Regions from separate parts of the Streptomyces sp. NBC_00388 genome, predicted to be linked through region 1. Evidence: predicted binding sites of a transcription regulator. Region 1 holds the regulator's gene; each other region holds the start of a gene.
What was found. Region 1 encodes HrcA, which represses chaperone genes, less so after heat shock. Its sites were predicted from a motif close to TTNGCACTCNGNNNNNCNGAGTGCNAA; they were not measured.
Positions count from the first base shown of each region.

Region 2: a site for HrcA is predicted at 2,219-2,245, ahead of groES (co-chaperone GroES). Genes of this name have one in related genera too.
Region 3: a site for HrcA is predicted at 1,731-1,757, ahead of groL (chaperonin GroEL). Genes of this name have one in related genera too.

Region 1 covers NZ_CP107948.1:2,460,083-2,463,356, forward strand. The annotation lists gene OG917_RS11235 (nitronate monooxygenase) at 1-242, opposite strand, end outside; gene dnaJ (molecular chaperone DnaJ) at 357-1,493, opposite strand; gene hrcA (heat-inducible transcriptional repressor HrcA) at 1,494-2,504, opposite strand; gene OG917_RS11250 (MBL fold metallo-hydrolase) at 2,661-3,274, shown strand, end outside.
Region 2 covers NZ_CP107948.1:4,669,120-4,672,393, reverse strand. The annotation lists gene groL (chaperonin GroEL) at 29-1,651, opposite strand; gene groES (co-chaperone GroES) at 1,764-2,072, opposite strand; gene OG917_RS21050 (THUMP-like domain-containing protein) at 2,541-3,274, shown strand, end outside.
Region 3 covers NZ_CP107948.1:3,436,977-3,440,250, forward strand. The annotation lists gene groL (chaperonin GroEL) at 1-1,578, opposite strand, end outside; gene OG917_RS15500 (cold-shock protein) at 1,979-2,182, opposite strand; gene OG917_RS15505 (MoaD/ThiS family protein) at 2,600-2,875, opposite strand; gene thrC (threonine synthase) at 2,992-3,274, opposite strand, start outside.

The sequences.
Region 1 (3,274 bases):
GCTGCCGGGTCGGCGTTGTCGGGCTGCGGCATGAAGAGGTTCACGCCGAAGGGCAGGCCGGTCAGCCCGCGCACCTGCTTGATCTCCTCGTACATGCCGTCCGCGGTCTTGTACCCGGCGGCGAGGAACCCGAGACCCCCGGCCTCGGAGACGGCTGCGGCGAGCTGCGGGCCCGAAGCACCGCCCGCCATGGGGGCCTGCACGATCGGATATCGGCAGAGATCGGCGAGTACGGAGGACATGACGGCATCGTGCCACGTCCGCCCCACCGCGCCGAATCGGCGCCCGGCCGGGCGCCGGGGCCGCGTCACCCCGGGAGCGGAGCTCCGCTCCCGGGGCGCGCACACCTCCCGGGGCTACCGCCCGTTGAACGCGTCCTTCAGCCGTGAGAACAGCCCCTGCTGACCGGGCTGGAACTGACCGGTCGGGCGTTCCTCACCGCGGAGCTTGGAGAACTCCCGCAGCAGGCGCTCCTGTTCGGCGTCCATCTTCGTCGGGGTGAGCACCTCGACGTGCACGATCAGGTCACCTCGGCCGCCGCCGCGCAGATGCGTGATGCCGCGCTGGTGCATCGGGATCGACTGCCCGGACTGTGTGCCCGGCCGGATGTCGACGTCCTCCAGCGCGTCCAGCGTCTGCAGCGGCACCTTGGTGCCGAGCGCGGCCGCCGTCATGGGGACGGTCACCGTGCAGTGCAGATCGTCACCGCGCCGCTGGAAGACCGCGTGCGGCAGCTCGTGGATCTCGACGTACAGGTCGCCTGCGGGGCCGCCGCCGGGGCCGACCTCGCCCTCGCCCGCGAGCTGGATCCGGGTGCCGTTGTCGACACCGGCCGGGATCTTCACCGTCAGCGTGCGGCGGGAGCGGATGCGCCCGTCGCCCGCGCACTCGGGGCACGGGGTCGGCACGACCGTGCCGAAGCCCTGGCACTGCGGACACGGCCGCGAGGTCATGACCTGGCCCAGGAAGGACCGGGTGACCTGCGAGACCTCACCGCGGCCGCGGCACATGTCGCAGGTCTGGGCCGACGTGCCGGGGGCCGCGCCCTCGCCGCTGCAGGTCGTACAGACCACAGCGGTGTCGACCTGGATGTCCTTCGTCGTGCCGAAGGCCGACTCGTTGAGGTCGATCTCCAGCCGGATCATCGCGTCCTGGCCGCGCCGCGTCCGCGACCTCGGCCCGCGCTGGGACGACGTACCGAAGAACGCGTCCATGATGTCCGAGAAGTTACCGAAGCCGCCCGCGCCGAAGCCGCCGGCTCCGCCGCCGCCCGCCTGCGAGAGCGGGTCGCCGCCGAGGTCGTAGACCTGCTTCTTCTGCGGGTCCGACAACACCTCGTAGGCGGCGTTGATCTCCTTGAAGCGTTCCTGCGTCTTGGGATCGGGGTTGACATCCGGGTGGAGCTCGCGCGCCAACCGCCGGAATGCCTTCTTGATCTCGTCCTGGGAAGCGTCGCGGCGCACGCCGAGAACGGCGTAATAGTCCGTGGCCACTTACGACTCCGCCAGGATCTGTCCGACGTAACGTGCCACTGCGCGTACCGCTCCCATCGTTCCGGGGTAGTCCATGCGGGTCGGTCCGACCACGCCGAGTTTGGCGACTGCCTCGTCGCCCGAACCGTAACCGACGGCGACGACCGATGTGGACGTCAGGCCCTCGTGGGCATTCTCATGCCCGATGCGTACGGTCATGCCCGAGTCCTCACCGAGCAGCTTGAGGAGCACGACCTGCTCCTCAAGCGCTTCCAGCACCGGCCTGATGGTCAGCGGGAAGTCATGTCCGAATCGCGTCAGATTGGCGGTTCCGCCGATCATCAGCCGTTCCTCGGTCTCCTCGACCAGCGTTTCGAGCAAGGTCGCGAGCACCGTGGAAACCGTACCCCGGTCCTCCTGCTCGAAGGACTCGGGCAGGTCCTGCACCAGTTGCGGGACGTCCGCGAAGCGGCGCCCCACCACCCGGCTGTTGAGCCGGGCACGGAGATCTGCGAGAGATGTCTCACCGAACGGCCCCGGACAGTCGACCAGGCGCTGCTCCACCCGCCCGGTGTCCGTGATCAGTACGAGCATCAGCCGGGCCGGGGCCAGCGCGAGCAGTTCCACGTGCCGGACCGTGGAACGGGTCAGCGACGGGTACTGCACCACGGCGACCTGCCGGGTCAGCTGAGCGAGGAGCCGCACGGTCCGGCCCACCACGTCGTCGAGGTCGACGGCGCCGTCCATGAAGTTCTGGATGGCGCGCCGCTCGGGCGACGAGAGGGGCTTGACGCCCGCGAGGCGGTCGACGAACAGCCGGTATCCCTTGTCCGTGGGAATGCGGCCCGCGCTCGTGTGCGGCTGGGCGATGAAGCCCTCGTCCTCCAGGGCCGCCATGTCATTGCGCACGGTGGCCGGTGAGACGCCCAGGCGGTGCCGCTCGGTGAGCGCCTTGGAGCCGACCGGCTCCTCGGTGCCCACATAGTCCTGGACGATGGCGCGCAACACTTCGAGTCTGCGTTCGCTGAGCACCCGCGCACACCTCCAGCTGTCGGTCCGGTACCGCTTGGCACTCGCTGTGTTCGAGTGCCAGGGACGTCCCAGTGTACGGCGGAGAGGTTCACCGCTGGCAAGGGCGGCCCGTCGCACCGTCGCGCCGGTCTCCGCCGACCGGGATAGCGTCGCGGTATGGACGCCACTTGGGAAGACTCCGGCTGGGAACGTCTGGCGGAGGGGGTCGGCCGGTGCCGTCTCCCCCGCTGGGACGCGACGGTCGGACTCGTGGCCGGCCGGGACGGGGCGCTGCTCTTCGACACGGGGGCCACGCTGCGCGAGGGCCGCGAGGTCCGGATGCGGGCGGAGGCGGCGCTGGGCCGCCGGGTCACGCACATCGCGCTGAGCCACCCGCACTTCGACCATGTGCTGGGGACCGCCGTGTTCGCGGGTGTCCAGGTCTACGGGGCGGTGGGCACCGACGGGCTGCTCGCCCGGGGATCGCGGGGCGCCGACGCGCTGCGCCAGGACGCGGTACGCCACGGGGCGCCGGCCGGGGAGGCCGCCGAGGCGGTGGCCCACCTGGTCGCGCCGCACCACCTGGTCTCCGGGGAGCTGACGCTCGATCTCGGCGGAGTCCGCGCCACCCTGGTCAACTGCGGCCCCGGACACACCGGCCATGACCTGGCGCTGCTCGTACCGGGCGGGGCGGCCGGCCGCCCCGTCGTCTTCTGCGGCGATCTGGTCGAGGAGTCGGGCGAGCCGCAGGCAGGGCCCGACGCGCTCCCCGGCCGCTGGCCCGCGGCGGT
Region 2 (3,274 bases), 2.2 Mb from region 1:
CGGGCCTCAGACGTGCGTGGTGTCAGCCTCAGTGCGAGTGGCCGTGGCCGTGGCCCGCCTCGGGCTCCTCCTCCGCCGGCTTCTCGACGACCAGGGTCTCGGTCGTGAGCAGCAGCGAAGCGATGGACGCGGCGTTCTCCAGCGCGGAGCGGGTGACCTTGACCGGGTCGATGACGCCGGCCTTCACCAGGTCGCCGTACTCGCCGGTCGCGGCGTTGAAGCCGTTGCCCTTGTCGAGCTCGGCGACCTTCGAGGTGATGACGTAACCCTCAAGGCCGGCGTTCTCGGCGATCCAGCGCAGCGGCTCGACGGCGGCGCGGCGGACGACGGCGACACCGGTCGCCTCGTCGCCGGTCTTGCCGAGGTTGCCCTCAAGCACCTTGACGGCGTGCACCAGAGCGGAGCCACCACCGGAGACGATGCCCTCCTCGACCGCGGCGCGGGTCGCGGAGATGGCGTCCTCCAGACGGTGCTTCTTCTCCTTGAGCTCCACCTCGGTGGCAGCGCCGACGCGGATCACGCACACGCCGCCGGCCAGCTTCGCAAGGCGCTCCTGGAGCTTCTCGCGGTCCCAGTCGGAGTCCGTGGACTCGATCTCGGCCTTGATCTGGTTGACGCGGCCCTGGACCTCGTCGGACTTGCCACCGCCGTCGACGATGACGGTGTCGTCCTTGGAGATGGTCACGCGGCGGGCGGTGCCCAGCACGTCGAGACCGGCCTGGTCGAGCTTGAGGCCGACCTCCTCGGCGATGACCGTGGCACCGGTGAGGGTGGCCATGTCGCCGAGCATCGCCTTGCGGCGGTCGCCGAAGCCGGGGGCCTTGACCGCGACCGCGTTGAAGGTGCCGCGGATCTTGTTCACGACCAGGGTCGACAGGGCCTCGCCCTCGACGTCCTCGGCGATGATCAGCAGCGGCTTGGAGCCACCCGCCTGGATGACCTTCTCAAGCAGCGGCAGCAGGTCCTGGATCGAACCGATCTTGCCCTGGTGGATCAGGATGTACGGGTCGTCGAGGACGGCCTCCATACGCTCCTGGTCGGTCACCATGTACGGCGAGAGGTAACCCTTGTCGAAGGCCATGCCCTCGGTGAAGTCCAGGTCGAGGCCGAAGGTGTTGGACTCCTCGACGGTGATGACACCGTCCTTGCCGACCTTGTCCATGGCCTCGGCGATGAGCTCGCCGACCTGCTTGTCCTGCGCGGAGAGACCGGCGACAGCAGCGATGTCCGACTTGTCATCGATCGGGCGGGCGGTCGCGAGGAGCTCCTCGGACACAGCCTTGACCGCGGCGTCGATGCCCTTCTTCAGGGAGGCGGGGGAAGCGCCGGCGGCAACGTTGCGCAGGCCCTCGCGGACCAGCGCCTGGGCCAGCACAGTGGCGGTGGTGGTGCCGTCACCCGCGATGTCGTTGGTCTTGGTCGCCACCTCCTTCACCAGCTGCGCGCCGAGGTTCTCGTACGGGTCGTCGAGCTCGACCTCACGGGCGATCGTGACACCGTCGTTGGTGATGGTGGGGGCACCGAACTTCTTGTCGATGACGACGTTGCGGCCCTTGGGGCCGATCGTCACCTTGACCGTGTCGGCAAGCTTGTTGACGCCGCGCTCAAGGGCGCGACGGGCGTCCTCGTCGAACTTCAGGATCTTCGCCATGGAGCTGATTCAGTCCTCTCAAAAACGAACTGCGCCCCCGGCGCCCGCCACTCGGTGTGCGAACACAGCAGATGCGGGGCCAGGGGCACAGATCAAGAAATACGTCGGTGAATTACTTCTCGACGATCGCGAGAACGTCGCGAGCCGAGAGGACGAGGTACTCCTCGCCGTTGTACTTCACCTCGGTGCCGCCGTACTTGCTGTACAGCACGACATCGCCGGCCTTGACGTCAAGCGGAAGACGCTCGCCGTTCTCGAAGCGGCCCGGGCCCACGGCCAGGACGACGCCCTCCTGGGGCTTCTCCTTGGCGGTGTCCGGAATGACCAGGCCGGAGGCCGTGGTCTGCTCGGCGTCGAGCGGCTGGACCACAATGCGGTCCTCGAGCGGCTTAATGGCAACCTTGGAGCTGGTTGTCGACACGATCCGGTCTCCCCCTTCGGAGATCTCACGGGGTGAACTGTCTGAGTGGCGACCGGATGGATCCGTCGTCGCGGGTGCCGGACCGGCCCGTCGCCATATTTGGCACTCTCCCGTGGGGAGTGCCAGAACTGAGACTAGGACGGCAGTTAGCACTCGGTCAAGCGGAGTGCCAATGTGCCACGGCCATGTCGCTCGCCCCCGGGTCTCCTTCCGATGCCGCGGGCAGCCCCGCCGCCGCCCCTCCGGCGTCCGTGAGTGGTCCCGCTCGCCCTGCGCGCCGTGCTCACATCCCAGTGGGCCTGCTGCTGCCCCGCCCCGCGGTGAACGGATCGGCGACCGCCTCCTCCCCTCAGGGCACGCATCGCAGGGCACGCGTCGCAGGGCACGCATCGCAGGGCACGCATCGGTGACAGATCGGTGGCCACCCGCCCACGGCGGACGGATCCGGCGATCACCCACAATGGACGGGTGACCGACCTCGACGCCTTCACCGCGCTGTTCACCGATGAGGGCCTCGCCCTGCTCCGATCCCTGCGGGAGTACGACCCGGCACAGGAGCTGGCGGTCGCCACCCGGTTGCGCCGGACGCACCCCACCGAGCTCGTCTCCGCCGCACTCGCCCAGGCCCGGCTGCGGCAGCGCGCCGTGCCGAAATTCGGCGCCGAGGACGCGTACCGGATGTTCTTCACCCCCAACGGCGTGGAGCAGTCGACGCGTAAGTCCGTCGCCGAGTACCGCGCCCGGCGCTTCTCCGCGCTGGGCGTGCGCAGCGTCGCCGACCTGTGCTGCGGCATCGGCGGTGACGCGCTGGCGCTGGCACGCGCCGGGATCTCCGTACTGGCTGTCGACCGCGATCCGCTGACAGCCGAAGTCGTACGGGCCAACGCCGACGCACTCGGGCTGGGCAGCCTGATCGAGGTGCGGTGCGCGGATGTGACAGACGTCGACACCGGGCCGTACGACGCGGTCTTCGCCGACCCGGCACGGCGTGGCGGGCGCGGCCGGATCTTCAACCCCGAGGCCTACTCGCCGCCGCTGTCCTGGGCCACCGGCGCGGTGGCCGGCCGCCCGGCCCCGGGGTCGCCGGCCGGGGCACCCGGAGCCATCAAGATCGCGCCGGGCATCCCGCACGAGATGATCGCGGGCGGGGCCGAGGCCGAGTGGATCTCCGACAGCGGCGACGTCAAGGAGGCGGTGCTCTG
Region 3 (3,274 bases), 980 kb from region 1:
AGCGGCCTTCTCCGGCTTGTCGGCGATGACGGCCTCGGTGGTGAGGAACAGCGCGGCGATCGACGCGGCGTTCTGCAGCGCGGAGCGCGTGACCTTCGCCGGGTCGATGATGCCCTCGGCGATCATGTCCACGTACTCGCCGGTCGCGGCGTTCAGGCCGTGACCGATGGGCAGGTTGCGGACCTTCTCGACGATGACTCCGCCTTCGAGACCACCGTTGACGGCGATCTGCTTCAGCGGGGCCTCAAGCGCGAGCTTCACGGCGTTGGCACCGGTCGCCTCGTCACCTTCGAGCTCAAGCTTCTCGAACACCGCGGAAGCCTGGAGCAGGGCCACGCCACCACCGGCGACGATGCCCTCCTCGACGGCCGCCTTCGCGTTGCGAACGGCGTCCTCGATGCGGTGCTTGCGCTCCTTGAGCTCGACCTCGGTCGCGGCACCGGCCTTGATGACGGCCACGCCGCCGGCCAGCTTCGCGAGGCGCTCCTGGAGCTTCTCGCGGTCGTAGTCCGAGTCGGAGTTCTCGATCTCGGCACGGATCTGGTTGACGCGACCCTGGACCTGGTCGCTGTCACCGGCACCGTCGACGATCGTGGTCTCGTCCTTGGTGATGACGACCTTGCGGGCGCGGCCGAGCAGGTCGAGACCGGCGCTCTCCAGCTTGAGGCCGACCTCCTCGGAGATGACCGTGCCACCGGTGAGGATGGCGATGTCGCCGAGCATGGCCTTGCGGCGGTCGCCGAAGCCCGGGGCCTTGACGGCGACGGACTTGAAGGTGCCGCGGATCTTGTTGACGACCAGCGTCGACAGCGCCTCGCCCTCGACGTCCTCCGCGATGATCAGCAGCGCCTTGCCGGACTGCATGACCTTCTCCAGCAGCGGAAGGAGGTCCTTCACGTTGCCGATCTTGGAGTTGACGATGAGGATGTACGGGTCGTCGAGCGACGACTCCATGCGCTCCATGTCGGTGGCGAAGTACGCCGAGATGTAGCCCTTGTCGAAGCGCATGCCCTCGGTGAGCTCAAGCTCAAGACCGAAGGTCTGCGACTCCTCGACGGTGATGACGCCTTCCTTGCCGACCTTGTCCATCGCCTCGGCGATGAGCTCGCCGATCTGGGTGTCAGCGGCGGAGATGGAGGCGGTCGAAGCGATCTGCTCCTTGGTCTCCACGTCCTTGGCCTGCTCGAGGAGAGCGGCGGAGACGGCCTCGACGGCCTTCTCGATGCCACGCTTCAGCGCCATCGGGTTGGCACCCGCGGCGACGTTACGGAGGCCCTCACGAACCAGCGCCTGCGCGAGGACGGTCGCGGTGGTCGTACCGTCACCGGCGACGTCGTCCGTCTTCTTCGCGACCTCCTTGACGAGCTCGGCGCCGATCTTCTCGTACGGGTCCTCGAGCTCGATCTCCTTGGCGATGGAGACACCATCGTTGGTGATCGTGGGGGCGCCCCACTTCTTCTCAAGGACGACGTTGCGGCCCTTGGGGCCGAGGGTGACCTTGACGGCGTCGGCGAGCTGGTTCATCCCGCGCTCGAGACCGCGCCGTGCCTCCTCGTCGAACGCGATGATCTTGGCCATGTGAAGTGGTCCTCCCAGGACTGGGGGTCCCCCCGGACGAAGTCTGGGGGTGGGTGGAAAGCGTCAGACCTGGCAGCGCCCGCGACGGACGGCCTGCTTGCCCGGTGGTTCCTTTCCCCACCCGGCCCGCGGGCCTCGCCAACCCGGTCTTTCTGTCACTCTCACTGGGAGAGTGCTAACGCCAATGATTAGCACTCGACCCCCTTGAGTGCAAGCGCCTTCGGAGAAGGCGCCAGGGGGCGGCGGCCGGGCCGCGGGTGGGTACAAGCCCCTCCGGAGAAGGGCCGTACCGGCGGCGGTGCGGGCACGACAGGCGCCGGAACGCACGAGGGGCCCGTACCCCACTGCGGGGTACGGGCCTCTCGGCGTGAGTGCGTCGGCGGCCGAAACGCGCCCTGTATCAGACGGCGAGTTTGACCATGTCCGCCTGTGGACCCTTCTGGCCCTGCGAGATCTCGAACTCGACTCGCTGACCTTCTTCAAGGGTGCGGTAACCGTCCATCTGGATCGCGCTGTAGTGGACGAAAACATCCGCACCACCGTCGACCGCGATGAAGCCGTACCCCTTCTCCGCGTTGAACCACTTGACGGTGCCCTGAGCCATGCCTAACTCCCCTATTACTGGCCCTTGCACAGAGCCCGCACTTCGCGGGATCCGGGTCAGACCTTGCGCCGGAACGCGTCGACCGCGGCTGAATGTATCTGCCCAACTGCCCTCTGCAACAGGTCAATCGGACGAGAAATCTGAGCGTCATCGAAGACACGATTGGGCGGTTTTCCAGGGATCCTTGGGCAAGTCGGGCCGGGCAAAGGGCACTTACGCCGCAAAGGGGCCGGACACATTGCCCACACATTGTCGCGGCCTCATATGCTCGGGGCACAGGCGATCAAGGGGGCTGCCCCAACTCTACCGTGTTCAATCATGTTGAATTGCCCCCTCCGCTTCGTGCGCGGAGGGGGCAAGGGGTACAGCAGGTGGCTCGGATGCCGGGCGCGGGCGCAGCGGCCCCGCCGGGCTCGCTCAGCCGCCGGCGACGGCCGGGATGATGGAGACACCGGCGCCGTCGGGCGTGGCGGTCTCCAGGCCCTGCTCGAAGCGCACGTCGTCGTCGTTCACGTACACGTTCACGAAGCGGCGCAGCTTGCCCTGGTCGTCCAGGACGCGGGCGGCGATGCCCGTGTGGTTCTTCTCCAGATCGGCGATGACCTCGGAGAGGGTGCCGCCGTCGGCGGCGACCTCGGCCTGGCCGCCGGTGTAGGTGCGGAGGATGGTGGGGATGCGGACCTTGACGCTCATGCGGATTGCCTTCCAGGAGTCCGGGGCGGGACGGGGGCGGACGGTTACGGGGATGACGGGTGCCCGGCCCGCCCGGCGGACGGGCCGGGCGGGCCGTACAGCGGGACGGGGCTCCGTCAGGCGCCCGCGGCCAGTCCGGCCTCGCGGAACGCGTCCAGGGTCGGACGGATCGTCGCGGTCGGGCCGGACGTCGGGGCGACCGCGTCCAGGGTCTTGAGGCCGTCGCCCGTGTTCAGCACGACGGTGGTGAGGGAGGGGTCGAGCAGACCGGCCTCGATGAGCTTCTTCGTCACGCCGACGGTCACGCCGCCCGCGGTCTCCGCGAAGATGCCCTCGGTGCGGGCCAGCAGCTTGATCGCGTCGACGATCTGCGCGTCGTTGACGTCCTCGACCGCGCCG